Regions from separate parts of the Streptomyces sp. NPDC041968 genome, predicted to be linked through region 3. Evidence: riboswitches for the same ligand, from Rfam matches in the RefSeq annotation. Region 3 holds a riboswitch; each other region holds the start of a gene.
The links. A riboswitch is a leader RNA that binds a small molecule or an ion and turns the genes downstream of it on or off. The one in region 3 is predicted to bind cyclic di-AMP.
Positions count from the first base shown of each region.

Region 1: another riboswitch for cyclic di-AMP. It lies ahead of ACZ6EG_RS30260 (M23 family metallopeptidase); the one in region 3 lies ahead of ACZ6EG_RS18745 (M23 family metallopeptidase).
Region 2: another riboswitch for cyclic di-AMP. It lies ahead of ACZ6EG_RS08145 (M23 family metallopeptidase); the one in region 3 lies ahead of ACZ6EG_RS18745 (M23 family metallopeptidase).

Region 1 covers NZ_JBVJCB010000015.1:79,964-90,125, reverse strand. The annotation lists gene ACZ6EG_RS30285 (DUF6082 family protein) at 1-18, opposite strand, end outside; gene ACZ6EG_RS30280 (CobW family GTP-binding protein) at 339-1,448, shown strand; gene ACZ6EG_RS30275 (DNA gyrase/topoisomerase IV subunit A) at 1,445-3,901, opposite strand; gene ACZ6EG_RS30270 (M16 family metallopeptidase) at 4,188-5,540, shown strand; gene ACZ6EG_RS30265 (M16 family metallopeptidase) at 5,537-6,925, shown strand; cyclic di-AMP (ydaO/yuaA leader) riboswitch at 7,113-7,277, shown strand; gene ACZ6EG_RS30260 (M23 family metallopeptidase) at 7,290-8,054, shown strand; gene ACZ6EG_RS30255 (GntR family transcriptional regulator) at 8,272-8,967, shown strand; gene ACZ6EG_RS30250 (HPr family phosphocarrier protein) at 9,111-9,392, opposite strand; gene ACZ6EG_RS30245 (bifunctional acetate--CoA ligase family protein/GNAT family N-acetyltransferase) at 9,591-10,162, shown strand, end outside.
Region 2 covers NZ_JBVJCB010000003.1:12,586-22,747, reverse strand. The annotation lists gene ACZ6EG_RS08165 (SpoIIE family protein phosphatase) at 1-447, shown strand, start outside; gene ACZ6EG_RS08160 (dihydrofolate reductase family protein) at 494-1,624, shown strand; tRNA gene ACZ6EG_RS08155 (tRNA-Met) at 1,680-1,753, shown strand; gene ACZ6EG_RS08150 (PP2C family protein-serine/threonine phosphatase) at 1,914-3,146, shown strand; cyclic di-AMP (ydaO/yuaA leader) riboswitch at 3,371-3,528, shown strand; gene ACZ6EG_RS08145 (M23 family metallopeptidase) at 3,539-4,573, shown strand; gene ACZ6EG_RS08140 (aldo/keto reductase) at 4,706-5,650, shown strand; gene ACZ6EG_RS08135 (PrsW family intramembrane metalloprotease) at 5,694-7,064, opposite strand; gene trmB (tRNA (guanosine(46)-N7)-methyltransferase TrmB) at 7,075-7,926, opposite strand; gene lhgO (L-2-hydroxyglutarate oxidase) at 7,959-9,191, opposite strand; gene ACZ6EG_RS08120 (MFS transporter) at 9,267-10,162, opposite strand, start outside.
Region 3 covers NZ_JBVJCB010000007.1:156,329-166,490, reverse strand. The annotation lists gene ACZ6EG_RS18750 (SGNH/GDSL hydrolase family protein) at 1-359, opposite strand, end outside; gene ACZ6EG_RS18745 (M23 family metallopeptidase) at 609-1,577, opposite strand; cyclic di-AMP (ydaO/yuaA leader) riboswitch at 1,582-1,744, opposite strand; gene ACZ6EG_RS18740 (tyrosine-protein phosphatase) at 2,164-2,961, shown strand; gene ACZ6EG_RS18735 (DUF6126 family protein) at 2,970-3,092, opposite strand; gene ACZ6EG_RS18730 (helix-turn-helix domain-containing protein) at 3,089-3,727, opposite strand; gene ACZ6EG_RS18725 (aspartate aminotransferase family protein) at 3,792-5,177, opposite strand; gene dxs (1-deoxy-D-xylulose-5-phosphate synthase) at 5,178-7,118, opposite strand; gene ispG (flavodoxin-dependent (E)-4-hydroxy-3-methylbut-2-enyl-diphosphate synthase) at 7,146-8,300, opposite strand; gene hpnH (adenosyl-hopene transferase HpnH) at 8,305-9,327, opposite strand; gene ACZ6EG_RS18705 (phosphorylase family protein) at 9,334-9,978, opposite strand; gene shc (squalene--hopene cyclase) at 9,978-10,162, opposite strand, start outside.

The DNA.
Region 1 (10,162 bases), on a different contig from region 3:
GTTCTTCCGTGTGGCCATGTCAACCCCCGAATCAGGCGGCCCCGCCGCCGGTCGTCGAGTGCGGGTCGGCTGACGGGGACCGGCGAGCAAGGGGCGGCGCTTGCCGCCTCCAGAGTGCCGAGCGGCGCTGACCGGCGGGGAGGCGGAGAGGAGGCGCACGGAGGGAAGCGAGGGTCGCACGGTCCGGCGCCTTGTCCAACGTCTGCCCCGCGAGCGCTGCTGACAATCGTTCACTCCGTGTCGACCGCACCGGCTCGTATCCTGATCAGGCAATTCCGTACAGGGGTGTACGCGCTGGTGCGGGCCGGCGTACGCGTGGGTGAGAGAGAGGTCGCACGGTGGGGCAGCGCCCGATTCCGCAGCAGATTCCGGTCGTCGTACTCGCCGGCTTCCTCGGCTCAGGAAAGACCACCCTGCTCAACCACCTCCTGCACCGCAGTGGAGGCAGCCGTATCGGTGCCATCGTCAACGACTTCGGCTCGATCGAGATCGACGCGATGGCGGTCGCCGGCGCGCTCGGCGACTCGACCGTCTCGCTCGGCAACGGGTGCCTGTGCTGTGCCGTCGACGCCGGTGAACTGGACGGGTACCTGGAGCGGTTGGCCCGCCCCGACGCGGGCATCGACGTCATCGTCATCGAGGCCAGCGGTCTCGCCGAGCCGCAGGAACTCGTGCGCATGCTCCTCGCCAGCGAACAGCCCGGCGTCGTCTACGGCGGACTGGTCGAGGTGGTCGACGCCGCCGAGTTCGACGCCACGCGTCTCAGGCACCCCGAGATCGACAGGCACCTGGCGCTCGCCGACCTGATCGTGGTCAACAAGACGGACCGGGCGCCGGACGCCGAGCGGGTGCTCGCCCTCGTCCGCTCGCTCGGCGACCGCGCCGCCGTCGTGCCCGCGACCTACGGCCGTATCGACCCGGAGTTCCTCTACGACTGCCGACCCGGCGAGGAACGTGTGGGGCAGCTGTCCTTCGACGACCTGCACGACCACTCGGGGGGCGGCGCACATGCCGAGCACCTGCACGCCGCCTACGACACCCTGTCCTTCGTCTCGGGTGCTCCGCTCGACCCGCGCCGTCTCATGACCTTCCTCGACAGCCGGCCCGAGGGCCTCTACCGGATCAAGGGCTACGTCGACTTCGGGCCGTACGACACGCGGAACAGGTACGCCGTCCATGCCGTCGGGCGCTTCCTGCGCTTCTACCCGGAGCCCTGGCCGGCCGCCGACGCCCGCCGCACCCAGCTGGTGCTCATCGGCTCCGGCATCGACGCGCCGGCCCTCCGCGCGGAACTCGACGCGTGCCGCCGGGCCGCCGACGCCCCGCCCGCCGACGAGCACGGCATGTGGGGCGTCCTGCGCTACGTACCGGAGCCCGACGCCGAGGAGCCCGACGCCGAGGAGCCGGGCGGCGTGGAGCCGCCGCCCGCCTCCCGGAACGGGATCTAGGCCGGTCCCGCCACCACGGCCACCGTCTTCGGCAGGGACACGCCCGAGCCGTCGCGGCGCGGGTCGATGTCCGGGAGCTGGGCCGGAGAGCCGTTGCGCTGCGCGGCGAGCGCCGGGGTGGCGCCGGCCCAGGCGAAGGCCAGGCAGTCCTCGCCCTTCAGGAACCGCTGGCAGCGCACGCCACCCGTGGCGCGGCCCTTGCGCGGGTACTGGTCGAAGGGGGTGAGCTTGGCGGTGGTCTGCACGGAGTCGTCGAGCGTGCCGCGCGAACCGGCGACCGTGAAGACCACCGCTTCCGCGGCGGGGTCCACCGCCGTGAAGGAGATGACCTTGGCGCCCTCGGCGAGCTTGACGCCCGCCACACCGCCCGCGGGGCGGCCCTGCGGGCGGACCTGCGCGGCCTGGTAGCGCAGCAGCTGCGCGTCGTCCGTGATGAAGACCAGGTCCTCGTCACCGGTGCGCAACTCGACGCCGCCCACGATCCGGTCGCCCTCCTTGAGGGAGATGACCTCCAACTCGTCCTTGTGCGACGGATAGTCGGGCACGACACGCTTGACGACGCCTTGCTCGGTGCCGAGCGCGAGACCGGGCGACGACTCGTCCAGCGTGGTCAGACAGACGACCGTCTCGTCGTCCTCCAGGGAGACGAACTCCGCCAGCGGCGCACCGCCGGACAGGTTCGGCGTGGGCATGGGCTCCGGGAGCTGGGGGAGGTCGACGACGTTCACCCGCAGGAGGCGGCCCGCGGACGTCACCACGCCCACCTCGCCCCGGGCCGTGGCCGCCACCGCCGAGACGATCAGGTCGTGCTTGACGCGCTTCGCGCCCGCCTCCGTGACCAGGGGCTCGTCGCTCGCCGTACGGGCGATCAGCCCCGTCGACGACATCAGCACCCGGCACGGGTCGTCCGCCACCTGGAGCGGCACCGCGGCCACCGGGGCCCCGGACGACTCCAGCAGGACCGTACGCCGGTCGGTGCCGAACTTCTTCGACACCGCCGCCAGTTCGGCGGAGACCAGCTTGCGCAGCTCGGCGTCCGAGTCGAGGATGCGGGTCAGTTCCTCGATCTCCGCGTTCAGCCGGTCCTTCTCCGACTCCAGCTCGATGCGGTCGAACTTGGTGAGCCGGCGCAGCGGCGTGTCCAGGATGTACTGCGTCTGGATGTCGCTCAGCGAGAACCGCTCCATCAGGCGCTGCTTGGCCTGCGCGGAGTTCTCGCTGGAGCGGATGAGCCGGATGACCTCGTCGATGTCGACCAGGGCGGTGAGCAGGCCCTCGACCAGGTGCAGGCGGTCGCGGCGCTTGGTGCGGCGGAACTCGCTGCGGCGCCGTACGACGGTGAAGCGGTGGTCGAGATAGACCTCCAGCAGCTCCTTGAGGCCCAGGGTGAGGGGCTGGCCGTCCACCAGGGCGACGTTGTTGATGCCGAAGGACTCCTCCATCGGCGTCAGCTTGTAGAGCTGCTCCAGGACCGCCTCGGGCACGAAGCCGTTCTTGATCTCGATGACCAGGCGCAGCCCGTGCTCGCGGTCGGTGAGGTCCTTGACGTCCGCGATGCCCTGGAGCTTCTTCGAGCCCACCAGGTCCTTGATCTTGGCGATGACCTTCTCGGGGCCGACCGCGAAGGGCAGCTCGGTGACGACCAGGCCCTTGCGGCGGGCCGTCACGGTCTCCACGGACACCGTCGCGCGGATCTTGAACGTGCCGCGGCCCGTCTCGTAGGCGTCCCGGATGCCGGGCAGGCCGACGATCCGGCCGCCGGTCGGCAGGTCGGGGCCCGGCACGTGCTTCATCAGGGCTTCGAGGTCGGCGTTCGGGTACCGGATCAGGTGCCGGGCGGCCGCGATCACCTCGCGCAGGTTGTGCGGCGGCATGTTCGTGGCCATGCCGACCGCGATGCCGGAGGCGCCGTTGACCAGCAGGTTCGGGAAGGCGGCGGGCAGCGCCACCGGCTCCTGCTCCTGGCCGTCGTAGTTGGGACCGAAGTCGACGGTGGCCTCGTCGATGGACTCCGTCATGAGGCTGGTCGCCTCGGCCATCCGGCACTCGGTGTACCGCATGGCGGCCGGCGGGTCGTCGTTGCCCAGCGAGCCGAAGTTGCCGTGGCCGTCCACCAGGGGCACGCGCATGGAGAAGGACTGGGCCATGCGCACCAGGGCGTCGTAGATGGACGCGTCGCCGTGGGGGTGCAGCTTGCCCATGACCTCGCCGACGACACGGGCGCACTTCACGTAGCCGCGCTCGGGCCGCAGACCCATCTCGTTCATCTGGTACACGATGCGGCGGTGCACCGGCTTGAGGCCGTCGCGGGCGTCCGGGAGCGCACGGGAGTAGATGACCGAGTACGCGTACTCGAGGAAGGAGCCCTGCATCTCGTCGACGACGTCGATGTCGAGGATCCTCTCCTCGTACGCGTCGTCGGGCGGCGGGGTCTTCGTGCTACGGCGGGCCATCGCTGCCGGCTCCTTGCTGAAGCGTGAACGGTGATCTGACGCGGTCCATTGTGGACCGCGGCACTGACAGCGACCGACCAGGACCCGTCACGGGCTGCCCGGCCCGGCGCTGCCCGCAGGGTACGCCCTCGCCCCCGTCGGACCGCCAACCCCGTTCTCGCTCTCGGCGTAGGAGGTGCGGGAACTTCACCGGTGGCCCGCACGCTTGCATACAGTGGCGGGACCGGCGGAATTCCGCAGTTCCGCCCCATGACTCCACCAAGATTCCGCGAGCGAAGGGACGTACATGCCCATGGGTCACACGGCCACAGCCCAGGCAGACTCCGGCGGCCTGACAGCGACCGAGCACCGCCTGGCCAACGGCCTGCGCGTGGTGCTCTCCGAGGACCACCTGACCCCGGTCGCGGCGGTGTGCCTCTGGTACGACGTCGGCTCGCGCCACGAGGTCAAGGGGCGCACCGGCCTGGCTCACCTCTTCGAGCACCTGATGTTCCAGGGCTCCGCCCAGGTCAAGGGCAACGGTCACTTCGAACTGGTGCAGGGCGCCGGTGGCTCGCTCAACGGCACCACCAGTTTCGAGCGCACCAACTACTTCGAGACCATGCCCGCCCACCAGCTGGAGCTCGCCCTCTGGCTGGAGGCCGACCGCATGGGCTCGCTGCTCGCCGCCCTCGACGAGGAGTCGATGGAGAACCAGCGGGACGTCGTCAAGAACGAGCGCCGCCAGCGCTACGACAACGTCCCCTACGGCACCGCGTTCGAGAAGCTGACCGCCCTCGCCTACCCGGAGGGCCACCCCTACCACCACACGCCGATCGGCTCGATGGCCGACCTGGACGCGGCGACCCTGGAGGACGCGCGCGCGTTCTTCCGCACCTACTACGCGCCGAACAACGCGGTGCTGTCGGTCGTCGGCGACATCGACCCCGAGCAGACCCTCGCCTGGGTCGAGAAGTACTTCGGCTCCATCGCCTCGCACGACGGCAAGCAGCCGCCCCGGGACGGTTCGCTGCCCGACGTCATGGGCGGGGAGCTGCGCGAGGTCGTCGAGGAGGAGGTCCCGGCCCGCGCCCTGATGGCGGCCTACCGCCTGCCGGAGGACGGCACGCGCGCGTGCGACGCAGCCGACCTGGCCCTCACCGTCCTGGGCGGCGGCGAGTCGTCCCGGCTGTACAACCGGCTGGTGCGCCGCGACCGCACGGCCGTCGCCGCCGGCTTCGGTCTGCTGCGGCTCGCGGGAGCGCCCTCCCTGGGGTGGCTGGACGTGAAGACGTCCGGTGACGTGGAGGTGCCGGTCATCGAGACCGCCATCGACGAGGAACTCGCCCGGTTCGCCCAGGAGGGCCCGACCGCCGAGGAGATGGAGCGCGCCCAGGCCCAGCTGGAGCGCGAGTGGCTGGACCGCCTGGGCACGGTCGCGGGCCGCGCCGACGAACTGTGCCGCTACGCGGTCCTGTTCGGCGACCCGCAGCTCGCCCTCACCGCCGTGCAGCGGGTGCTCGAGGTCACGGCGGAAGAGGTCCAAAAGGTCGCCAAGGCCCGCCTGCGCCCCGACAACCGCGCGGTGCTCGTCTACGAGCCCACCGCTCCCGCCGACGTGAACGACGCCACCGACGAGAACGAGGAGGCGGCCAAGTGACCGAGCTCGCCACCATGGAATTCCACCAGCAGCCGCAGGCCGGCGAGCCCAGGCCGTGGGCGTTCCCGGCACCGGAGCGCGGCAGCCTCGACAACGGCCTGACCGTGCTGCGCTGCCACCGCCCCGGCCAGCAGGTCGTCGCCGTCGAGGTGCTGCTCGACGCGCCCCTGGACGCCGAGCCCACCGGTCTCGACGGCGTCGCCACCATCATGGCGCGGGCCTTCTCGGAGGGCACCGACAAGCACTCCGCCGAGGACTTCGCCGCCGAGCTGGAGCGCTGCGGGGCCACCCTCGACGCGCACGCCGACCACCCCGGCGTCCGGCTGAGCCTGGAGGTGCCCGTCTCGCGCCTCGCCAAGGCCCTCGGCCTGGTCGCCGACGCCCTGAGGGCGCCCGCGTTCGCGGACGGCGAGGTCGAACGGCTGGTCCGCAACCGCCTCGACGAGATCCCGCACGAGCTGGCCAACCCCGCCCGCCGGGCCGCCAAGGAGCTCTCCAAGGAGCTGTTCCCGGCCGGGACGCGCATGTCGCGCCCCCGCCAGGGCACCGAGGAGACCGTCGCGAGCATCGACTCCGCCGCCGTACGCGCCTTCTACGAGAAGCACGTCCGGCCCGCCACGGCCACCGCCGTGGTCGTCGGAGACCTCACCGGCGTGGACCTCGACGCGCTGCTCGGCGAGACGCTGGGCGCGTGGACCGGCTCCGCCGCGGAGCCCCGTCCCGTGCCGTCGGTGACCGCCGACGACCGGGGCCGGGTCGTCATCGTGGACCGCCCCGGCGCCGTCCAGACGCAGCTGCTCATCGGCCGCACCGGCTCCGACCGGCACGACCGCGTGTGGCCCGCCCAGGTGCTCGGCACCTACTGCCTCGGCGGCACCCTCACCTCGCGTCTGGACCGCGTCCTGCGCGAGGAGAAGGGCTACACCTACGGAGTCCGGGCGTTCGGGCAGGTCCTGCGCTCCGCGCCCGACGGGACCGGCGCCGCCATGCTGGCCATCAGCGGCTCCGTCGACACCCCCAACACCGGCCCGGCCCTGGAGGACCTGTGGACGGTGCTGCGCAAGCTCGCCGAGGGCGGGCTCACCGACGCCGAGCGTGACGTCGCCGTGCAGAACCTGGTGGGCGTGGCGCCGCTGAAGTACGAGACGGCGGCCGCCGTCGCGAGCACATTGGCCGACCAGGTCGAGCAGCACCTGCCCGACGACTACCAGGCGACGCTCTACCGCCAACTCGCCGCCACGGGCACCGTGGAGGCCACGGCGGCGGTCGTGAACGCCTTCCCGGTGGACCGTCTGGTGACGGTCCTCGTCGGCGACGCGGCACAGATCAAGGAGCCGGTCGAGGCGCTCGGCATCGGTGAAGTCACCGTGGTGGCGGCCGAGTAGCGGTACGCGCTGGGGCCCTGGTGACCGGAGTGTCGCCAGGGCCGCCGTTTGTCCGAATTGAGGGAGAGGCTGCCTGTCTGCGCTGTGGCATGCGCTACAAAAAGCCGGTTGCGTTTGAGGATTGAAGACAACCGCGTTTAGCGTCTTCCGGGCTGTTCGTCAGGCAGTGCGCCGCACCCGCGGCACCGGACAGTCATCGCCGAGTCCCCGTACGGCGCGAGCCAGGGGAGCCGGGGACCCACCGTAGTCCCTGGGGTGAATCGGACGCCCGCGCGTGCCGCGAGGGGGCCCGTAGGAGACCTTCCACCTCCGAACCCGTCAGCTAACCCGGTAGGCGAGAGGGAAGGAAAGGACCAGCCTCCACATGGCGTTCACGCGCGCCGTCGGCAAGCACCGCCGTCCCGGCCGGATGCACCGCACCACCGCCCGCGCGGCGGGTGTCGCGGCCCTCGCCACCACCGGCGTCGTCGGCACCCTCGCGGCTCCGGCGCTCGCCGCCGAGCCCCAGGCGGAGCAGAGCGGGCTCACCCCGGTCATCAGCATCGGCGACTCCCTGGCCGACGAGATCGACGCCCAGGCCGCCGCGCAGAAGCAGGCCGCCCTGGACGCCGCCGCCCGTGAGGCGGCGCAGGAGGCCGCGCGCGAGCGGGCCGCCGAGGCCGCCGAGGAGGCGCGCGAGGCCAAGGAGCGCGCCGCGCGGGAGGCGGAGCGCAAGCGCCTCAACACCTTCGTCACGCCGATCACCGCCTCCTACGTCTCCACCGCGTACCAGGCCGGCAGTTCCCTGTGGTCCTCCGGCAGCCACACCGGCATCGACTTCCACGCCTCCACCGGCACCTCCGTGCACGCGGTCGGCGTCGGCACCGTCGTCGAGGCCGGCTGGGGCGGGGCGTACGGCAACCAGGTCGTGCTCAAGATGCACGACGGCACGTACACGCAGTACGGCCACCTGTCGTCCATCGGTGTCTCGGTGGGCCAGTCGGTCGACGCGGGACAGCAGATCGGCCTCTCCGGCGCCACCGGCAACGTCACCGGACCGCACCTGCACTTCGAGGCCCGTACGAGCCCCGAGTACGGCTCTGACATGGACCCCGTCGCCTACCTGCGCTCCCACGGCGTGAACGTCTGACGACGGAGTGAACGTCTGACGACGGACGAACGGCACGCGAAAGCCCCGGCTCCCCGAGCCGGGGCTTTCGCATTTCCGGGGTGTTCCCGACGTGGCCGTTGTCCAAAAAGTGTCCATGAAATCCACATCGCCGTCGGAATTCCCGCCGCATTGGCCTAGAGTCGCTGAACACGCGTCAATCGTCGACGTTTCCCGGGGATGAAGGCGGAGGTCGGGCATGCGCATTCCGGCGCATTCGGTGTGCACGGCGATCCGGGACGACATCGTCTCCGGTGTCCACGGGCGCGGCAGCCGCCTCACCGAGGAACTCCTGGCCCGCCGCTACGGTGTCTCCCGCGTCCCGGTCCGTGAGGCACTGCGCACGCTGGAGGCGGAGGGGTTCGTGGTGACCCGGCGGCACGCGGGCGCGTGCGTCGCGGAGCCGACCGAGCGGGAGGCGGCGGACCTGCTGGAGACGCGTACGCTCCTCGAACCCCTCGGCGCGTCCCGGGCCGCCCGGCGCCGTACCGAGGCGCATCTCAAGGTCCTGCGCGGGCTGGTGCGGCTGGGACAGGAGCGTGCCAGGCAGGGGAGCGGCGACGATCTGCGCTCGCTCGACGGATGGTTCCACGAGACCCTCGCCCAGGCCGTCGGCAGCCCGTCCCTGACGGCGTTGCTGACCCAGCTGCGCCACAAGATCGCCTGGCTGTACGCCGTGGAGGCCGCGGCCGACCCGGTGGGGTGCTGGGCGGAGCACGGCGCGATCGTCGACGCGGTGGCCCGGGGCGACGGCGAGCGCGCACGGGCTCTCATGACGCTGCACGCCGAACGATCGGCGCCGGCGCACCGCCTGCGCTTCGCCGCCGGAGGCGAGGCGGCGGACCGTGTGAGGAACCCGCAACGTGCCGTAAACATCTCGGGTCTGCGTTATTAACAGGAGCGCCGTATACAAAGACAGGGGAATTCGAGGGGTTCATTTCTGCTGCCCGTAAAAGCGAATTCACCCCCCAGGAGTGGTGCAAGATAAAGGCCCGCCCGGGATTCCGGGCGGGCCTTTATCGGCGGTACTGCCGTCGGTCAGACGGTCTCGGGAAGCTCTTCGAGACCCTCGGCGACCAGCTTCGCCAGTCGCTCCAGGGCGGCGTCCGCGCCCTCGGCGTCGGAGGCGAGCACGATCTCCTCGCCGCCCTGGGCGCCGAGGCCGAGGACGGCCAGCATGGAGGCCGCGTTGACGGGGGAGCCGTCGGCCTTGGCGATCGTGACCGGGACGCCTGTGGCCGTGGCGGCTCGGACGAAGATGGAGGCGGGGCGGGCGTGGAGACCCTCGGCCCAGCCGACGTTGACGCGGCGCTCAGCCATGTGATGCTGCCCTTCAGGTGTTCAGGGGTCTGATGTTGTCTAGACCACTCTTGTCTAGACCAGTTTCCCACATCGTGAAGCGTCCCGGGACGGCTGTGCGCAGCCCCGCGTGGTCGTCGGACCGCGGCCTCGGCCCGACCTTCCGTCCCCACAGACTGCCTCGCGCCGTTGTCGTACGCGAGCCGTACTCTGGGGCCCATGCAGACCTCGTCGGACCGGCACGAGTACCCCGCCCACTGGGAAGCCGACGTGGTGCTGCGCGACGGCGGCACCGCGCGCGTCCGCCCCATCACCGTTGATGACGCCGAGCGCCTGGTCAGCTTCTACGAGCAGGTCTCCGACGAGTCGAAGTACTACCGCTTCTTCGCGCCGTACCCTCGCCTGTCCGCCAAGGACGTCCACCGCTTCACGCACCACGACTTCGTGGACCGGGTGGGACTCGCGGCCACCATCGGCGGCGAGTTCATCGCCACCGTACGCTACGACCGGATCGGCGCCGGCGGAACACCCGCTTCCGCACCGGCGGACGAGGCGGAGGTCGCCTTCCTCGTCCAGGACGCCCACCAGGGGCGCGGCGTGGCCTCCGCGCTGCTGGAGCACATCGCCGCCGTCGCCCGCGAGCGGGGCATCCGCCGCTTCGCCGCCGAGGTGCTGCCCGCCAACACCAAGATGATCAAGGTGTTCAGGGACGCCGGGTACACCCAGCAGCGCAGCTTCGAGGACGGCGTGGTCCGTCTGGAGTTCGACCTCGAACCGACCGACCGCTCGCT
Region 2 (10,162 bases), on a different contig from region 3:
CGGTTCTGCACCGTGATCTTCGGGCTGCTGACCCCCGTCGGCGAGCAGGGCGCTTTCCGGATCACCCTGGCCAGCGGAGGGCACCCGCCGGCCCTCCTGCTGCGTGCCGACGGCAGCGCCGACTACCTGCCCACCCCCGGCGGCCAGCTCGTCGGGGTCCTGCCGGACGCCCACATCGCCACCACCACCGTCCGCCTGGACCCCGGCGACACCCTGCTCCTCTACACGGACGGCCTCACCGAGGCCCACACCGACCAGGCCGGTGGACGCTACGGCGACGAGGCGCTCGTGGACTTCGCCCGTTCACTGGCCCCCACCACCGCGTCCGGCGCAATCCAGGCCCTGAGCGACCTGCTCGACGCCCTCGGCACCGGCGTGGACGACGACACCGCCGTCCTCGCCATCAACGTGCCCCGGCCGCCCGGCGGGGAGCGACGGGGCGCCTAGGGTTGCCCCGCCGGAACCCGCCGCCCCTCCCCACCGGAGTACGCCCATGCCCCTCCCCTACGTCCTGCTCTCCGCCGCCGTCTCCCTCGACGGCTGCCTGGACGACACCGGCCCCGAACGGCTGCTGCTCTCCTCCCCGGCCGACTTCGACCGGGTCGACGAGGTGCGGGCGTCCGTCGACGCGATCCTGGTCGGTGCCGGCACGATCCGGGCCGACAACCCGCGGCTGCTGGTGAACTCGGCCGAGCGGCGAGGCGCCCGGATCGCGGCCGGGAAGGCCGAGTACCCGCTCAAGGTGACGGTCAGCGCCGCCGGGGAGCTGGACCCGGCGGCCGCGTTCTGGCACACCGGGGGCGAGAAGCTGCTGCTCACGACGGACCGGGGCGCCCGGCGGGCCCGGGCCCTGGGACTCGCCGCCGACGTGGTGCCGCTCGGCGAGGCGCTCGACTGGCGGGCGGCGCTGGAGCACCTGCACGACGAGCGGGGAGTGCGGCGGCTCATGGTCGAGGGCGGGGGGACCGTGCACACCCAGTTGCTGCGCCAGGAACTCGCCGACGAACTCCAGCTCGTCCTCGCCCCTCTGCTGGTCGGCGACCCGGACGCGCCCCGTCTGTTCGGTCCCGGGGCCTACCAGCGCGGCCGGCTGCGGCTGGTGGAGTCGCGGCGCATCGAGGACGTCGTACTGGCGCGGTACCTGCCGACCGCCCCGGGCGCCGGAGGCCGGGTGACCGCCGCCGACCGGCACTGGCTCGCCCTCGCCTGCGAGCTGGCGCAGCTGTGCCCGCCGTCCGGGACGGCGTTCAGCGTGGGGGCGGTGGTGGTCGCCGCCGACGGGACCGAGCTGGCGCGGGGGCACTCCCGCGAGGGCGGGGACCCCGTCGTGCACGCCGAGGAGGCCGCACTCGCCAAGGCCGACCCCGCCGACGCCCGGCTGTCGACCGCCACGGTGTACAGCAGCCTGGAACCCTGCGCCCGCCGCGCCTCCCGGCCCGCACCCTGCGCCCGGCTGATCCTCGACGCCGGTGTGCGCCGCGTGGTCACGGCCTGGCGGGAGCCGGACACCTTCGTGCCGGGCGCGGACGGCGGCGGGGTGCTCACCGCCGGGGGCGCCACCGTCGTCGTCCTGCCCGAGTACGAGGAGCGCGCGAAGGCTCCCAACCGCCATCTGGAGGGGTAGCGGGGTACGGATGTGCATTCCGCCCCCGCGATGACGTACAGTGGAGACACAACGGCGCGGGGTGGAGCAGCTCGGTAGCTCGCTGGGCTCATAACCCAGAGGTCGCAGGTTCAAATCCTGTCCCCGCTACTGAAACCGAAGGCCGGAATCCCTTGAGGATTCCGGCCTTCGGTGCGTTCAGGTGCGTTCACCCGGTCGGCCCTCACGGCTCGCCGCCCGCCCCCGATCCGGGAAACCTGGAGACGGGACGGCAAGCGGCGCGGAGGTTCGGGGCGGCGGGAGACGAGTGGTGCGGCCAGGTCACGTGGACGACGAGGGAGCGTACGCCAGGGCCGGCGGCCGGCTCCCCGGCGACCCCGCGCCCGATCCGGGCCTCGGCACCGAGGCGATGGCGCCGCCCACCCCGGCCGAACGGCCGCCGCGGACCCCGTACGGGCGCCGCCTGGTGCGCCTGCTCCCGGTCGTGCTCATCGTCGTCGCCATCCTGTACGACATCTTCACCCCGAGATACTTCACGGCCGGCCCGCTCTACACGGCCGCGCCGCTGGTCGCCGCCCCCCTCTACTCGCGGCGGGGCACGGCGCTCACCGGCGTCGCCGTGGTCGCCGCCGTCGTCGGGCTGCAACTGAGCAAGGGCGTCGCCCACTACGTCGACTCCCTCACGGAGTTGATCACCATCGCGACGGTCGCCGCCCTCGCGGTCTTCGTCAACGCCTTCGTCCGCCGCACCGGTGAGCGCCTCGTCAGCGTCCGCGAGATCGCCGAGGCCGCCCAGCGTGCCGTGCTGCCCGAGCCCGCCGAACGGATCGGCGGCTTCGAGATCGCCGCCTGCTACGAAGCCGCGCAGGCCGACGCGTTCATCGGTGGGGACCTGTACGCGGTGCAGGACAGCGCGCGCGGCGTCCGGCTCATCGTCGGGGACGTGCGCGGCAAGGGCATGGGCGCGGTGGCCGCCGTCGCCGTCGTGATCGGCGCCTTCCGCGAGGCCGCCGAGCAGGAGGCCACCCTCGAGGCGGTGGCCCAGCGCCTGGAGCGGGCGCTGGCGCGCGAGGGCACCCGGCGCAACGGACTGGACGCCTTCGAGGGGTTCACCACCGCCGTCCTCGCCGAACTCCCGCACGGCGACGGGGTCGTGCGGATCGTGAACCGAGGTCACCCGCCCCCGCTGCTGCTGTACGCCGACGGCACCCTGCGTCCGCTCCCCGCCCGGGAGCCGGCGCTGCCGCTCGGGATGGGCGAGCTGGGCGTGTGGCCCGACCGGGCCCAGGAGGACGCCTTCCCGGGCGGAGCCACGCTGCTGCTGCACACCGACGGCCTGTCCGAAGCCCGGGACGCGCGGGGCGAGTTCTACGACCCGCACGAACGGCTCGCCGGCTGCGTCTTCCGGCACCCGGGGAAGCTGCTCGCCGCCCTCGCCGAGGACGTGCGCCGGCACTCCGGGGGCGGGATGGCGGACGACATGGCACTGCTCGCCGTACGCCGTCCCGCGCGCGAAGACCTTGATCATTGTCACGAACGGTGATCTGGCGAGCGCCCTGCGCATAACGACTGACATACCGTCAGAAACGCGTGGCGTGAAGGGGAATACTGAGGGGCGGTCAACTCGCCCGGATTTCACCGGTCATGAGGCGTATGTCTCGTCCGGATTCGTTAATGATCAAGAGGAACAGCTTGGAATCCCGGCCCCGCGTCTATTAACGTTCGATAACGCAGCGCGGTCGTCCCAGCCGTCACAGAAGGCGGCTCCGTGCGCACGCGCCGAATCCCGCGAGGGAACCGGGGAACCACCACCTTGGGGTGAATCGCTCGTACGACGCCGTGGAGACACGGCGGATATACGCGCGTAGGAGACCTTCCTGCTCCGAACCCGTCAGCTAACCCGGTAGGCGGAAGGAAGGAAAGGAGTACGCCCACGTGGCGTCCAACCGGCCTGCCCCCGAGGCCCCGTTCGTGCCCAGCGCGCACGACACCGACACCTTCGGCTACGACGGCCACCGCACCGAAGAGGGCCCCTGGGAGGAGTGGAATCCCACCGCGGACTCCATCCGCCCCGTGCGCGGCCGGCACCGCGTCGCCAAGCAGCGCGGCGGACTCGCCCGCAGCTCCACCGTCCTCGGCGTCGGTGTCATAGCCGCGGTCGGCGCGGGCGGCATGGCCAGCGCGCAGACCGGCAAGCCGCCGGTGTCCATCTCCATGCCCGACCTGCCCAACGTCGGCTCGCTCATCTCGGACGACGAGGAGCCGGAGCCGCAGGGTTCCACCGCCCCGCTCAGCGGCATCGGCGTGGCCGCGACCGCCGACACCGCGGAGGGCGCCTCCGACGCCGGTGAGACGCTGCGGGCCCGGATCATGGCGCAGGCCGAGCAGCAGCAGGCCCAGGTCGAGACCAAGGCCGCCGCCGAGGCCGCGGCCGCCGCCGAGAAGAAGGCCGCGGAAGCCGCCGCCAAGGCGGAGAAGGAGGCCGAGGCCAAGGCTGCCGCCGCCAAGAAGAAGGCGGAGGAGGAGGCCGCGAAGAAGGCCGAGGCCGAGCGGCTCGCGAAGCTGGCCAAGCAGTACACCCTGCCGACCTCCTCGTACACGATCTCCTCCAGCTTCGGCCAGGCCGGCGCCTACTGGTCCTCCGGCTACCACACCGGCCTCGACTTCGCCGCGCCCACCGGCACGCTGCTCAAGGCGGTGCACAGCGGCACCATCACGTCGGCCGGCTACGAGGGCTCCTACGGCTACAAGACCGTGCTGACCCTCGATGACGGCACCGAGATCTGGTACGCCCACCAGTCGTCGATCAGCGTCAGCGTCGGCCAGAAGGTCACCACCGGTGACGTCATCGGCCGCGTCGGCGCCACCGGCAACGTGACCGGGGCCCACCTCCACATGGAGGTCCACACCAGCGACGGCGGCGGGATCGACCCGATGGCCTGGCTGCAGAGCAAGGGCCTGACCCCCTGACCGACGCCGTGCACGGCCCCGCCGGTCCCCGGCGGCCCTGACGGCGACCCCCCGACGCCAGGGCTGCCGGTTTGCGGGATTTTTGCCCCGCTCCCGGAATCACCGGCTCCGTCGTGGCCGTTGACGCAGGACATGACTTCTCTGCGCAAGCTCGGCTCCTCTGACCTCGAGGTCTTCCCCCTCGCCCTCGGTGGCAACGTCTTCGGCTGGACCGCCGACCAGGACACCTCCTTCGCCGTCCTGGACGCCTACACGGCCGCGGGCGGCAACTTCGTCGACACCGCCGACTCGTACTCCGCGTGGGTCGACGGCAACAGCGGCGGGGAGTCCGAGACCATCGTCGGCAAGTGGCTCGCCTCCCGCGGCAACCGCGGTGACGTCGTCCTCGCCACCAAGGTCAGCCAGCACCCCGAGTACCCGGGCCTGTCCGCCGCGAACATCAAGGCGGCGGCCGACGCCTCGCTGCGCCGCCTGGGCACCGACCACATCGACCTCTACTACACCCACTTCGACAAGCCCGAGGTGCCGGTACAGGAGATCGTCGGGGCGCTCGACGAGCTGGTGCGGGCGGGCAAGGTCCGGCACATCGCCGCCTCCAACATCTCCGCCGAGCGGCTCGCGGCGTCCCTGGAGTTCTCCGACCGCGAGGGCCTCGCCCGGTACGTTGCGCTCCAGCCCCACTACAACCTGGTCTCGCGGGACACCTACGAGGGCGGGCTGCGCGACCTCGCGGAGCGGGCCGGCCTGGCCGCCGTGCCGTACTACTCCCTCGCCTCCGGATTCCTCACCGGCAAGTACCGGGCCGGGTCGGCCGTCGACAGCCCCCGTGCGGGCGGCGCGGCGAAGCACCTGGAGACCGAGCGGGGCCGGCGGGTCCTGGCGGCCCTGGACGAGATCGCCGAGGCCCACGACGCTCCCGTCGCCACGGTCGCCCTGGCCTGGCTGGCCGCGCAGCCGACGGTGGCCGCACCGATCGCCTCCGCCCGCACGGTCGAGCAGCTCCCGGCGCTGCTGGGGGTGGCCGAGCTGTCCCTCACCCCGGACGAGGTCGCCCGGCTGGAGCAGGCGTCGCTCTGACGGCCGGATCCCCGGGGACCGCGGCCGGTGGGGCGGACCGGGGCTACCCGCGGTGGGGGTGGGGCGGGGCGTACGGAAGGTGGCCGTGAGGGGCGTGGTACTGGCCCGGGGAGGGCGCGAGGAGCGGTGCGGCGGGGGCGTACCCGTAGGGCCCGCGGCCGGGATAGGCCCCGTACGTCGCGCAGCCCGGCCAGGGCGGTGGGGGCGGCGCGGTGGCCCGGGCCGCGTAGTCCAGCGCCGGGCGGGCCACGGCGCGCCGCTGCCACAGGGCCTCCAGCAGCTCCCGCTCCCGTACGGCGAAATCGGCGCTCACCCTGCCCCGGCGCCCGCGGTGCCGCAGGAACGCCAGCGAGGTCGCGTACGCCTCGTACCGCGCCACCGTCCGCGCCGCCTCCTTCCCGGCGTGCCGGCGCGCGTGCTGCCGGGCGATACGGCGGGCGCGCATCGAACCGAGCGCGTGCGGTTCCCCGGGCGACAGCCATCCGGCTAGGACGTACACGGGCAGCTCGGCACGCACGGCGCCCAGTTCGCGCTGCCGGGTCCAGATCGCCAGCCAGGTCAGCAGTCCGAAGGACGGGACCATGAAGGCCGCGTACACGGCGAAGAAGCCGTACTCGCCGAACGCGGCCGAGCCGTTCCACAGGGCGTGCACGCCCATCGCGAGCAGCAGGCCGGCCAGGGGGAGCAGGGCCCGGCGCAGGCGGTGCCGGCCCGCGGAGAGCGCCGCGATGCCGAAGCCGATGCCGGTGAGCACAGTGAAGAGAGGGTGGGCGAAGGGCGACATCACGATGCGGACGAAGAACGTCGCCGCGGTGACCGACGCGATGCCGCTGCCGCCGGTGAGCTGGTCGGTGCCGAAGGCGGTGCCCAGGTAGAGGATGTTCTCGGTGAAGGCGAAACCGGTGGCGGTGACGCCGGCTGTGACGACACCGTCGACGATGCCGCTGAAGTCGCGCCTGCGGAAGAGGAAGACCAGCAGTATGGCGGCGGCCTTGGCGGACTCCTCGACGACCGGGGCTATGACGGTGGCGCCCAGGGTGTCCGCGCCGGACGGGTCCGCGGTGGCGGTGGCTATCCACCGCGTCGCGAAGCTGTTGGCGACGATGGCTATCAGCGCCGCCGCGCAGGCGCCCCAGGCGAAGCAGAACAGCAGGTTCCGCCAGGGCCCGGGCTCGACCCGGTCCAGCCAGCGGAAGGCGGCCAGGAGCAGCGGCACCGGCAGCACCGCGAGGCCCAGCCCGACCAGGAAGCCCTGCGTGCCGGTCTGTTCGCGCACCAGGGCCAGGATGACCAGGCCGGAGAGCGTGAGCAGGGTGACGAGCGCGCCGTAACGCACCCAGGGGCGCTGCCACCAGTGCGGATGCGTCCGGGGACGGGCGGGCGGACGCGTCGGGTACGGGGGACAGGTGGCCACGGCATGGACCCTAACCGGTGGGGGGCTGCTGCTCCTTGTGCTGATCGCGCTGCTGTACGCGGCGGAAGAGCAAGTCGTTCACCACATGTCCCTTGTCCAGTCCCTGGCCCTCGAAACGGGTCCGGGGCCGGTGGGCGGGGCGCGGCGCGAAACCACCGTCCGGCACGGTGTTCTCGAAGCCGGGGTGCGCGGTGAGCACCTCCAGCATCTGCTCGGCGTACGGCTCCCAGTCGGTGGCGCAGTGCAGGACGGCCCCCGGGGCCAGCCGCGTCGCCGCCAGGGTCAGGAACTCGGGCTGGATCAGCCGGCGCTTGTGGTGCCGCTTCTTCGGCCAGGGGTCGGGGAAGTAGACGCGCAGCCCGGCGAGCGAGCCGGGGGCGAGCATCTCGCGCAGGAGGATGATCGCGTCGCCGTTGCCCACCCGGATGTTGGACAGGCCCTCCCGCTCCGCGAGACCCAGCAGATTGCCCTGGCCGGGGGTGTGCACGTCCACCGCGAGGATGTTGGTCCCCGGGTCGGCGGCGGCCATCCTGGCGGTGGCCTCGCCCATGCCGAAGCCGATCTCCAGGACGACGGGCCGGTCGTTGCCGAACAGCTCGGCGAGGTCGATGACCCGCTGTCCGTCGATGTCCAGTCCCCACTGGGGCCACAGCCGCTGCAGCGCGTCCGCCTGCCCGGTGGTCACCCGGCTCCGCCGGGGCTGGAAGCTCCGGATCCGCCGCTCGAAGTGCGATCCGGCCGGGTCGGCCTTGGGTCCGTCGGGGAAGCGGGGCTCGCCCTTGGCACGGGTGTGCCTCAGGTCGTCACCGGCGTGGGGGGCGGCGGGCTGGGAAGCGTCGGAGGCGCTGCGGAAATCAGACACAGTGCCCTCGATTTTACGGTCGGTCGCGCCGGTCACGACGCTCCCAGCGCGGCCAGGGCCCTGCGTCCCACCTCCCGCCCGATCGGCAGCGCCGCCGTCGCGGCGGGGGACGGCGCGTTCAGCACGTGGACCGCGTGGGCGCCCTCGCGGATGAGGAAGTCGTCCACCAGCGTCCCGTCCGCCAGCACCGCCTGCGCCCGCACTCCCGCGGGCGACGCCACCAGGTCGCCCTCCGTCACGGCGGGCAGCAGCCTGCGCACGGCCGTGGTGAAGGCTCCCTTGGACAGCGACCGGCGCAGCTCGCCCGCGCCGTACCTCCAGTGCCGTCGGGCTATCCGCCACGAGCCCGGCCAGGCGAGGGTGGCGCCCAGCTCGCGGGGCCGCACCACGTCCCAGCCGTAGCCCTCCCGGGCGAGGGCCGGCACCGCGTTCGGCCCGACGTGGACGCTGCCGTCGATGCCTCGGGTCAGGTGCACCCCGAGGAAGGGGAACGCCGGGTCCGGCACCGGGTACACCAGGCCCCGCACCAGCTCCGGACGGGCCAGCTCGTAGTACTCGCCGCGGAAGGGGACGATCCGCATGCCCGGGTCGTCGCCGGTCAGGCGGGCGATCTCGTCGCACTGCAGCCCGGCGCAGTTGACCAGGACGCGGGCGCGGAGCACGTCCCCGGAGCGGGTGCGCACGGCCACCCCGAGGCCCGGACGCCGGTCGATGTGCCGGACCCGCGCGCCGTAGCGGATCTCGGCGCCCGAGGCCCGGGCCAGCTGCCGGGCCACCGCCACGTAGTCGCAGACGCCGGTGGTGCCGACGTGGATGGCGGCCAGGCCGCGCACCTCGGGCTCGTACTCCGGGATCTGGGCGGCGCCCAGCTCGCGGACCGGTATGCCGTTCTCCCGGCCGCGCTGGACGAGGGCGTGCAGGCGGGGCAGCTCGGAGCGGTGGGTGGCGACGATCAGCTTGCCGGTGACGGCGTGGGCGATGCCGTACTCGGCGCAGAACTTGACCATCTCGGCGGAGCCCCGCACCGCGTAGCGGGCCTTCAGGGAGCCCGGGCGGTAGTAGACGCCGCTGTGGATGACGCCGCTGTTGCGGCCCGTCTGGTGCCGGGCCGGGCCCGGCTCCTTCTCCAGGACCATGACCCGGGTGCCGGGCGCGGCGCGCGTGATCGCGTACGCCGTCGACAGGCCGACGATCCCGCCGCCGATCACCAGTACGTCGCAGTCGTACGCGACGCGCCGCGCGGCCGCCGTCCGCACTCGTTCCATCTCCCGGTCCACCTCCCGCCTCCGATAGTGCACTGCGCCACTGACAATGCCCTCAAACCCGGGAGGCGCGGCGGATCAGGCCGTGGTCATCAGGAGTGGCCGGGCGCGCTCGCGCAGCTCGACCACGCGCGGCTCGTCGCCGTACGGCTCGAGGCGGTGCAGGAGGTCCTTGACGTACTCGGTGGTGCGGGCCGAGGAGATGCGGCCGGCGACCTCCACCGCCCGCACGCCCTGCTCGCAGGCGGCGTCCAGATTGCCCGACTCCAGCTCGGCCACGGCCGAGACGACGAGCCTGAGGCCGTGCGAGCGTACGAACTCCTCCGTCGGTTGCGACAGGGCCTGCTCGGTGAAGCGGCGGACCTGGCGTGGTGCCTTCAGGTCGCGGTAGCACTCGGCGGCGTCGGCGGCGAACCGGTCGTAGGAGTAGAAACCCAGCCAGGAGGGGTCGCTGTCGCCGGGCCGGGCGCGCTCCAGCCAGCTCTCGGCGGCCTTGAGGGCGGCCCCGGCCGCCGGGGCGTCGCTCGCGCGCGCGTGGGCGCGTGCCTCCACCAGCCGGAAGAAGCTCATGGTGCGGGCCGTGGCGAGGCCGCGGTTGCGCTCCAGGGCGGCCTGGGCCAGGTCCACGCCCTCGTCGCCGAAGCCGCGGTAGGTGGCCTGGAGCGACATGGAGGCGAGCACGTAGCCGCCCAGGGGCACGTCGGCCGCCGCGCGGGCCAGGCGCAGGGCCTGGATGTAGTACCGCTGGGCCGCTTCCTGCTGGCCGGTGTCGAAGGCCATCCAGCCGGCCAGGCGGGTCAGTTCCGCCGAGGCGCCGAACAGGGCGCGGCCCACCTCGTCGGAGTAGGAGCCGAGGAGCAGCGGGGCCGCCTCCACGCGTAAGCACTCCGGGACCATCGACGAACGCCAGTCGCCGCCGCCGTACTTGGAGTCCCAGCGGCGGGCGTCCTCGGCGGCCTCCCGCAGCTTCCGTA
Region 3 (10,162 bases):
TCGAAGCCGGTCGTCACCAGCACCGTGCCGGCCGCGGCGGTCAGCGCGGCCACCGCCCGCTCGAACCGCTCGGCCACCTCGTCGGGGTCGGTGCCGGGCCGGATGATGTCGTTGCCGCCCGCACAGAACGAGACCAGGTCGGGGGCGAGTTCGACGGCCCGCGGCACCTGCTCGGCCACGATCCGGTCGAGCAGCCTGCCGCGTACGGCGAGGTTCGTGTACGTGAAGTCGCCCTCGGGGCGCCGGTCCGCGAGCAGTACCGCGAACCGGTCGGCCCAGCCGACGAACGACCCGTCGGGGCCCCGGTCTCCGACGCCCTCGGTGAAGCTGTCCCCCACCGCCACGTACGACCCGATCACTGTTCCGTTGTCACTCTTCGAATCGTCTGCCACATCGGCCCATGATTCACCTTCGAATGTGACCTACGCGACCGTAGGAAGGGGTTGACGGGCGGTGAGAAAGACCACGCCTAAAGTGTTCGCCAATTCAGGAATACGCCCGGTCCGGATACACCGCGACCGGATACACCGCGACCGGATACACCGAAGGCCGGACCCGGGGATCGGGGTCCGGCCTTCGGTGGCGCGGGAGGGCGCGTCAGTTCCTCGTCAGAGGGAGACGCCGTGGGAGCGCAGGTACGCGACCGGGTCCACGTCCGAGCCGTAGTCCGGGGTGGTGCGGATCTCGAAGTGCAGGTGCGGGCCGGTCACGTTGCCGGTGGCACCCGAGAGGCCGACCTGCTGACCCGCCGTCACGGACTGACCGGCGGAGACGGAGAGGGAGGACAGGTGGGCGTACTGGGCGTAGTGGCCGTCGGCGAGCTGGATGACGACCTGGTTGCCGTACGCGCCGCCCCAGCCCGCGGAGACGACGGTGCCCGCGCCGACGGCCTTGAGGGAGGTGCCGGTCGGGACGACGAAGTCCGTGCCGGTGTGGTAGCCGCTGGACCACATGCTGCCGGTCTGGTGGTACGGGGTGCCCAGGGTGCCGCTCGGGACGGGCGAGACGAAGCCGCTGCCGGCGGACTGGGTGCTCGTGTCCGAGGAGTCCGAGGAGTCGGCGGAGCTCTTCGCGGCGTCCGAGGCCTTCTCGGCCGGCTCGGCCTTCGCGGGGGCCGGCTTCTCGGCCGCGGCGGGCTTCTCGGCGGCCGGCTTCTCCGACGGGGCGGAGGAGGACGGGGCCGAGGACTGGGCGGCCCGGCCGTCGACGGCGAGCTTCAGGCCGGGGTGGATCAGCGACGGGTCCGAACCGACGGCCTCGCGGTTGTCCGCGTAGAGCTTCTTCCAGCCGCCGTCGACGTCCTGCTCGTCGGCGATCTTCGAGAGGTAGTCACCGCTCTTCACGGTGTACGTCCGCGCGTCCCCGTTCTTCTCCGCGCCGGCGGCCTTCTTCGCCGGCGCGGAGACGGACTGCACGGACTGCACGGGCTTCTCGGAAGCGGACTGCGCGGGAGCGGCGTGGGCCCCGGCGGCGCCCATCAGCGGGAGCGCGAGCGCGGCGCCACCGGTTCCGGCGACGGCGATGGCGCGGGTCAGGCGCATGGCCCTGGTACGGCGGTGCTTACCCTTGGCGGGCATGGCGAATTCCTCTCCGGCGCCTGCGAGGTGAGCTGTCGGGTGCGAGCTGGAGATGCCCGGCCGCGTCGGGACGCGGCTTTACCCCAAGCCGTTCCGGGAACCGGAACAGGCAGTTCTACCTGTGGGTCCCCCGCTCCTGCCGTGTACGGGTAGGTCGATGAGTGCGGGCTCCGGTCGGCGGCAGGATTAGGCGTCCGTCCGGATCGGTGGTGAACGTAAGCGACCAGGACGCGCAGCGACAAGCGACGGGTTGCGTCGACCGGTGTTCCAAATGATCCTTTATGGGAATCGCCGGTCACCCTCCGTCGAAGCGCGCCACGTCGACTCGGGTAAAGGTCCTTGAAAACCGGCCGCATTACGTGGACATGACGGGCAACGCACCGTCACGGATATGACGCTGCTCACGCGCCGCACCTCCAGCCCCTTTTATTTCCGCGCCAGTTGGAACCAATGCGCCAATACGGACAGAAGGCGCAGATACTCCCCTGTCGGACGTCCCGGCCACCAAAGGCGCGGGACCGTGCCGTATCTTCGAGTGAAGCCCGGCGGCGAGCAGCGCCGACGGGGCGGAGTGGGAGGAGCCCCCGTGACGCAGCAGGTCCCGTCGACCGAACCCGAGCTGGCCGGTGTGCGCAACTTCCGTGACGTGGGCGGCCTGCCGACCGTGGACGGACGGCGGGTGCGACAGGGAGTGCTGTTCCGCAGCGGTCACCTGGCACACGCCACCGGAGGGGACGCCGCGTTCCTGGCCTCACTGGGCCTGCACACGATCTTCGACTTCCGCAACGCGGCCGACCAGAAGCTCGAAGGGCCGGACATCGAGCTGCCGGGCGTGCGCAATGTCAACCTGCCGCTGAGCGACCCGGCCGACGGTGCCGAGTTCTGGAAGATGGTCCGCGACGGCGACCTGGACCAGCTCCGCGAAATCCTGGCCGGCGACAAGGGCGCCGAGCGGATGATCGGCTCCTACCGCCTGATCATCAAGGAGCGCACGGCGGAGCACTCACGGGTGCTGCACGCGCTCGCCGAGGACAGCGTCCCGGCCCTGATGCACTGCGCGGCCGGCAAGGACCGCGCGGGGCTGTCGATCGCGATCACCCTCCTCGCCCTGGGCGTCGAGCGGGACGCCATCGTCGAGGACTACCTGAAGTCGAACGCCACGCACCGCCGCTACAAGGTGCGTCGCAGCAGCTCCGCCGCCTCCGCCTACTCCCCCGAGGTCATGGAGCTGCTCAGCCCCCTGTTCGACGCGCGCGCCGAGTACCTCGCGGCGGCCCTGGAGACTGTCGAGCAGACCTGGGGCGGAGTCGACGCCTACCTGGAGCAGGGCCTGCGGATCACTCCGGAGACCCGGGAGCGGCTGCGCGAGCGGATGCTGGACTGAGGGGTCGCTCACCGGCTGCCGGCCCCCACCTCGAAGAGCAGGTAGATGAAGGCCGCGAAGAGGTGCCCCACCACGAGGTAGATGAAGAGCCGCACCCACACGGCCCGCGGAAACCTGTCCTGCATCTTCATGGCATCTCTCCAGGGGTGGGGTGGGGCGGCGTGGTGGCCGGTCCCAGGCAGAGCGCCGCCGACGGGCTCTGCAGCAGCGTGTGGACGAAGAGCAGCTCGACCCCGTCGGCGTCCTGGGCGGCGATCCGGTGCGGGGTCAGCGAGTCGAAGTGCGCGCTGTCGCCCGGACCGAGCAGGTGCACGGTCTCCCCGAGGCGCAGCCGCAGCCTGCCCCGCAGCACGTGGAGCCACTCCTCACCGGGGTGCACCCGCACGATGTCGCCCTGCGACCCGTGCGGCACGCGGACCCGCAGGGCCTGCATACCCCGGCCGGACCCACCGGCCTGCCAGTACGTCCAGCCGCCGGCGGACGTCGGCTCCATCGCCTCGGCGCGCACGACGGCGTCCCGGTCCGCGGCCGTCTCGCCGAGCAGTTCCGAGACGGTCGTACCGTAGACACGGGCGAGGGAGAGCAGCATCGGCAGCGAGGGCTGACGCTGCCCGGTCTCCAGCCGGGAGAGGTGGGCGGGCGACAGCCCGGCGGCACGGGCCGCCGCCTCCAGGGTGAGGGCGGCCCGCCGCCGCAGCTCGCGCAGCCGGGGTGCGACGGCGGCGACCGATCCCTCGGCCGGGTCCGTCGCCTCGGAGGAGTTCATGCTCCCATTCAGCCCGACGATTGCCTCACGGACAAATTTGTTGCCTGTGAGGCAAAAACCGGGCTCAGCGGTTGGCCACCGCCTGCCGGACCAGGGTCTTGCCGAAGTCCCACATCAGGCCTCCGCCGTTGTGCGCGTCCTCCATCACCTCGGTGAAGGCGTCGACGAACCGGTCCGCGTCCGAGGTGTCGATGATCAGCGGCGGAATCAGCTTGATCACCTCCAGGTGGTCGCCGGACACCTGGGTGAGGATCCTGTGCCGCTGCAACAACGGCACCACCACCATCTGTGCGAACAGCCCCTTCCTGGCCGCCTGCAGCATCGTCCAGCGGCTGCGCAGCCTGAGTGACCTGGGACGGCCGAACTCGATGCCGATCATCAGCCCCCGGCCGCGCACGTCGGCGAGCAGCTCGTAGCGGTCCACCAGCTCCGTCAGCCGGGACTTCAGCCGCTCTCCCACGGCGGCGGCGTTCGCCACGATCTCCTCGTTCTCCATCACGGAGAGCACCGCGAGCCCGGCCGCCATGGCCTGCGCGTTGGACCCGAAACTCGCCGAGTGGACCTGCACCCGGTCCATCGAGGAGTAGACCTTCTGGAAGATCCAGTCCTTGCCCAGGGTGGCGCCCACCGGCACGTAGCCGCCCGACAGCGCCTTGGCCACGCACACCAGGTCGGGCTCGACGCCGTCCTCGTGCTGGAAGGCGTAGAACGTCCCGGTCCGGCCCAGGCCGGTCTGCACCTCGTCGGCGATCAGCAGTGCCTTGTGCCGGTGCAGCAGTTCCTGCGCGGCGCGCAGGTAGCCGGGGGGCGCCTCGTGCACGCCCTTGCCCTGGATCGGCTCCACGATGAGCGCGGCCACGTCCCCGCGCCGCAGCTCCCGTGCCAGGGCGTCCAGGTCGCCGAGCGGGACGGCGGTGTCGGGCAGCAGCGGCGCGAAGCCGTCGCGGAAGCCGCTCTCGCCGTTGACGGAGAGCGAGCCGGTGGTCAGCCCGTGGAAGGCGTGCGTGCAGTACAGGACCCTCGGCCTGCCGGTGGCGTACCGGGCGAACTTCAGCGCGGTCTCCACCGCCTCCGTGCCGCTGTTGCCGAAGAAGACCCGGTCCAGGTGCGGGCTGTAGGAGAGCAGCCGCTCGGCCAGCAGTCCGGGCAGCGGCGGGCAGTCGAAGCGGGTGAGGTCGGCCAGCGAGGCGTCGAGGACGTCGTGCAGCGCCTTGCGGACGACGGGGTGGTGGCGTCCGAGGCCCATCACCGCGAACCCGGCGAGCATGTCCAGGTAGTCGTTGCCGTCCGCGTCCCAGAAGTGCGCGCCCTCGGCCCGCTCGTAGACCTTGTCGAAGCCGATGGTGCGCAGCATGCGCGGCAGTTGGTGGTTGAGGTGCCTGGCGTGCAGTTCGTACCGCTCGGCTCCGCGCTCGGCCAAGAGCGCGGCGAGGTCGAACTCCTTGGTCATTCAGTTCTCTCCTTGCGCTGGCGGGACGGTCCGCCCGTCGCCGGCGGGCCCTTCGGCACGTTCTCCGGGCTCGGCCGCGACGGCCAGGCTCGCGCTGATCCGGCCGGCGATGTCGACCGGCGTCAGCCCGATGTCGGCGAGCACCTCGGCGCGCTTGGCGTGCGCGAGGAACTGCTCGGGGATGCCGAAGCGGCGTACGGGTACGTCGACGTCCGCGTCTCCCAGGGCCAGGGCCACCGCCGAACCGACCCCGGCCGCACGGCTGTTGTCCTCGACGACGGCCACCAGGCGGTGCCGGGCGGCGAGCGGCGCGAGCGCCGGGTCCACGGGCTTGACCCAGCGCGGATCCACGACCGTGCACCCGATGCCGCGGGCCTGGAGGAGGTCGGCGGCCCCCAGGCAGACGGGCGCCATCACACCGACGGACACCAGCAGCACCTCGGGCCGGTCCGGGGCGCGCAGCACGTCCATGGAGCCGGCCCGGCCGACGGCGGGGACGACCGGGCCGACGGACTCCTTCGGGAAGCGCACCAGGGTCGGCGCGTCGTCGACGGCGACCGCCTCGCGCAGCTGGGCCCGGAGCTGGTCGGCGTCGCGCGGCGCGGCGATGCGCAGTCCCGGGACGACCTGGAGGACGGACAGGTCCCACATGCCGTTGTGCGAGGCTCCGTCGACGCCGGTCACGCCGGCCCGGTCGAGGACGAAGGTGACCCCGCAACGGTGCAGGGCCACGTCCATCAGGAGCTGGTCGAAGGCCCGGTTGAGGAAGGTGGCGTAGACGGCGACGACCGGGTGCAGGCCGCCGGTGGCGAGGCCGGCGGCGGACACGGCGGCGTGCTGCTCGGCGATGCCGACGTCCCAGACCCGGTCGGGGAAGCGCTCGGCGAAGGCGGCGAGGCCGACGGGGTGCAGCATGGCCGCGGTGATCGCCACGACGTCGTCGCGCTCCTCGCCGATCCGGACGATCTCCTCGCCGAACACGGAGGTCCAGGAGGGCCCCGGGGAGGGTGTGAGCGGCGCGCAGGTGAGCGGGTCCATCGCACCGACGGTGTGGAAGTGGTCCTCCTCGTCGCGCAGCGCGGGCTCGTAGCCGCGGCCCTTCTCGGTGAGGCAGTGCACCAGCACCGGCCCGTGGAAGCGCGCCGCGCGCCGCAGCGCGGACTCGACGGCCCCGATGTCGTGCCCGTCGATCGGGCCCAGGTACTTCAGCCCCAGGTCCTCGAAGAGGCCCTGGGGGGCGAAGGCGTCCTTGAAGCCCTTCTTGGCGCCGTGCAGTGCCTCGTAGACGGTGTTGCCGACCACGGGGGTGCGCTGGAGCACGTCCTTGCCCCAGGCCAGCACCCGCTCGTAGCCGTCGGTCGTGCGGAGCGTCGCGAGGTGGTTGGCGAGGCCGCCGATGGTCGGCGCGTACGAGCGTTCGTTGTCGTTGACGACGATGATCAGCGGCCGGTCCCGGGCCGCCGCGATGTTGTTCAGGGCCTCCCAGGCCATGCCGCCGGTGAGCGCGCCGTCACCGATGACCGCGACGACGTGGCCCTCCCGGCCGAGGACCTGGTTGGCCTTGGCGAGGCCGTCGGCCCAGCCGAGGACGGTGGAGGCGTGGCTGTTCTCGATGACGTCGTGCTCGGACTCCTCGCGCGACGGGTAGCCGGACAGCCCGCCCTTGCCGCGCAGCTTCGAGAAGTCCTGACGCCCGGTCAGGAGCTTGTGCACGTAGGTCTGGTGGCCGGTGTCCCACAGGATGCGGTCGGCCGGTGACTCGAAGACCCGGTGCAGGGCGACGGTGAGCTCCACCACCCCCAGGTTGGGTCCCAGGTGACCACCGGTGCGGGCGACCGCGTGCACCAGGAAGTCCCTCGTCTCACGGGTCAGTTCGCCGAGTTCCCTCTCGGACAGTGCCTTCAGGTCGCGTGGTCCCCGGATGTTCTCCAGCATCGTCACGCTCGGGCCCCCTTCGGTTCCTGCTGTTCAGTTCACGGTGACGGCCGGCTCCCCCGACGCGCCGTCCTTCTCCATCTGCTCGGCGATCTTCATGGCCTCCTCGATGAGGGTCTCCACGATCTTGGACTCGGGGACGGTCTTGACGACCTCGCCCTTGACGAAGATCTGCCCCTTGCCGTTGCCCGAGGCGACACCGAGGTCGGCCTCGCGGGCCTCCCCCGGACCGTTGACCACACAGCCCATCACGGCCACCCGCAGCGGCACCTCCATGCCCTCCAGACCGGCGGTGACCTCCTCGGCCAGCTTGTAGACATCCACCTGCGCACGCCCGCACGAGGGACACGAGACGATCTCCAGGCCGCGCTGCCGCAGGTTCAGCGACTCCAGAATCTGGATACCGACCTTGATCTCCTCCACCGGCGGCGCGGAGAGCGAGACCCGGATGGTGTCACCGATGCCCTGCGACAGCAGCGCCCCGAAGGCGACCGCCGACTTGATCGTGCCCTGGAAGGCCGGACCCGCCTCGGTCACACCGAGGTGCAGGGGATAGTCGCACTGGGCGGCCAGCTGCCGGTAGGCCTCCACCATGACGACCGGGTCGTTGTGCTTCACCGAGATCTTGATGTCCCGGAAGTCGTGCTCCTCGAACAGCGAGGCCTCCCACAGCGCCGACTCCGCCAGCGCCTCCGGCGTCGCCTTCCCGTACTTCTGCAGCAGCCGCCGGTCCAGCGAACCCGCGTTCACCCCGATACGGATCGGCGTGCCGTGGTCCTTCGCCGCCTTCGCGATCTCCTTGACCTTGTCGTCGAACTGCTTGATGTTGCCCGGGTTCACCCGCACCGCCGCGCAGCCCGCCTCGATCGCCGCGAAGACGTACTTGGGCTGGAAGTGGATGTCCGCGATCACCGGGATCTGCGACTTCTTCGCGATCACCGGCAACGCGTCCGCGTCGTCCTGGGTGGGACAGGCCACCCGCACGATCTGACAGCCCGACGCCGTCAGCTCCGCGATCTGCTGCAACGTCGCACCGATGTCCGACGTACGGGTCGTGGTCATGGACTGGACCGACACGGGGGCCCCGCCCCCGACCGCCACCGGCCCGACCTGGATCCGCCGCGACACGCGTCGCTCGGCGAGTGGCCGGACCGGCACCTCGGGTACGCCCAGGGAGATGGCGGTCACGCCGTCACTCCCGGTTCGAGGAGACGGTCTCGCGCATCGCGCGCAGGGACTCCTTGAGCGAACCCATCGTGGCCAGGACGGCGGTGGGCTCGTAGCCGCAGTGCGCCATGCAGTTGGCGCAGCGCGGGTCCTTGCCGCGGCCGTACTTGTCCCAGTCGGTCTCCTCGACCAGCTCCCGATAGGTCGGGACGTAGCCGTCGCTCATCAGGTAGCAGGGGCGCTGCCAGCCGAACAGCGAGTAGTTCGGGATCGCCCACGCGGTGCACGGGAAGTCCACCTTGCCCTCGAGGAAGTCGAGGAACAGCGGGGAGTGGTTCAGCCGCCAGCGGGCGCGGTTGCCGCCGGAGAAGGCCTTCTTGAACAGCTCACGGGTCTGCTCCACCCCGAGGAAGTGCTCCTGGTCGGGTGCCTTCTCGTAGGCGTAGGCGGGCGAGATCATCATCTCGTCGACCTTGAGGTCGTCGTTGAGGTAGTTGAGGACCTCGACGATGGTCTGCGGGGTGTCGGTGTTGAAGAAGGTGGAGTTGGTGGTCACCCGGAAGCCGCGCCGCTTGGCCTCCTTGATGGCCTCCACCGCCTCGTCGAACACGCCCTCCTTGGCCACGGACTCGTCGTGCCGCTCGCGCAGACCGTCGATGTGCACGGCGAAGGCGAAGTAGGGCGAGGGCGTGAACCTGTCCATCTTCTTGCGCATGAGCAGGGCGTTGGTGCAGAGGAAGACGTACTTCCGTTTGGCCACCAACTGCCGGACGATCTCATCGATCTGAGGGTGCATCAGGGGCTCGCCCCCGGCGATGGAGACCATCGGCGCACCCGATTCGAGCACCGCCCCGACGGCCTGCGCGACCGGCATGCGCTGCTTGAGCACCCCCGCCGGGTGCTGGATCTTGCCGCATCCCTCGCACTTCAGGTTGCAGGCGAAGAGCGGCTCCAGCTCCACGATGAGCGGGAACTTGTCCCGCCGGCGGATCTTCTGTTCGGCCAGGTATGTAGCGACCTTGACGGACTGACGCAGCGGCATGGCCATCTGGGCTCACCTCCGGGGGAGCAGCAAAGAACGGTGCCATTCGAAGAATGCGGGAAGAACGGATCGGAGAACACGGAAAGCCGATATTCCACCGCGCACCGTGCCGATCCGGACCAGTTCGTGTTCTGGAGCGTCCACGACCACCCGGACGGCCGCAACCGGACGCGGGCCCGCCCGGACGGCGCTCAGGAGCGTGGCCGCGGATTCCATGTCGACGGCGATCGCGCCGGTCGCGAGCAGGTCGGCGCGCTCGGGACCGCGGACGACGTGGTCCGAGCCGGTGAGCGGACCGGTGTGGACGGTGCGCCGGGGCAAGGCCCGCCTGAGTTCCTTGACCAGCCGGTCGGTGCCGACGCACGCCACGGTGGAGCGCGGGTCCCGGGTCTCCTCGGCGACGACCAGGTCGCCGGGGTGCATGCCGGGGGCGAGCCCCGCACAGAAGCCCGTGGCCAGCACGGCGGCACCGCCGAGCGCCCTGTCCTCGGCCAGGACCCGGCTGACCGAGCGCTCGGCCGCCCTCGGTCCCATGCCGGTGCGCAGGACGGTGACCGGCCCGTCGGCGCCGCCCCGGTCGCCGGTGCGCAGGGCGAGGTGCTCGATGCCGAGCGCGCAGGCGATCAGCAGCGGGGACGGGCCGGTCTGCTCGTTCATCAGCTGCCCTTCACCCCGCCCGCGGACGTCTCGGCGGCGGACCGCTCGGCGGGTGCGGCGGCGTTCACCGCACCGTGCTTGTCGGCGAAGGGGTCTCCGTGCACGTACCGGCCGAGGGCGGTGAGCGGGAAGACCTGCCGGTAGAGGTGGTAGTTGATGGAGAAGTCCCAGGGGAAGCCGGTGC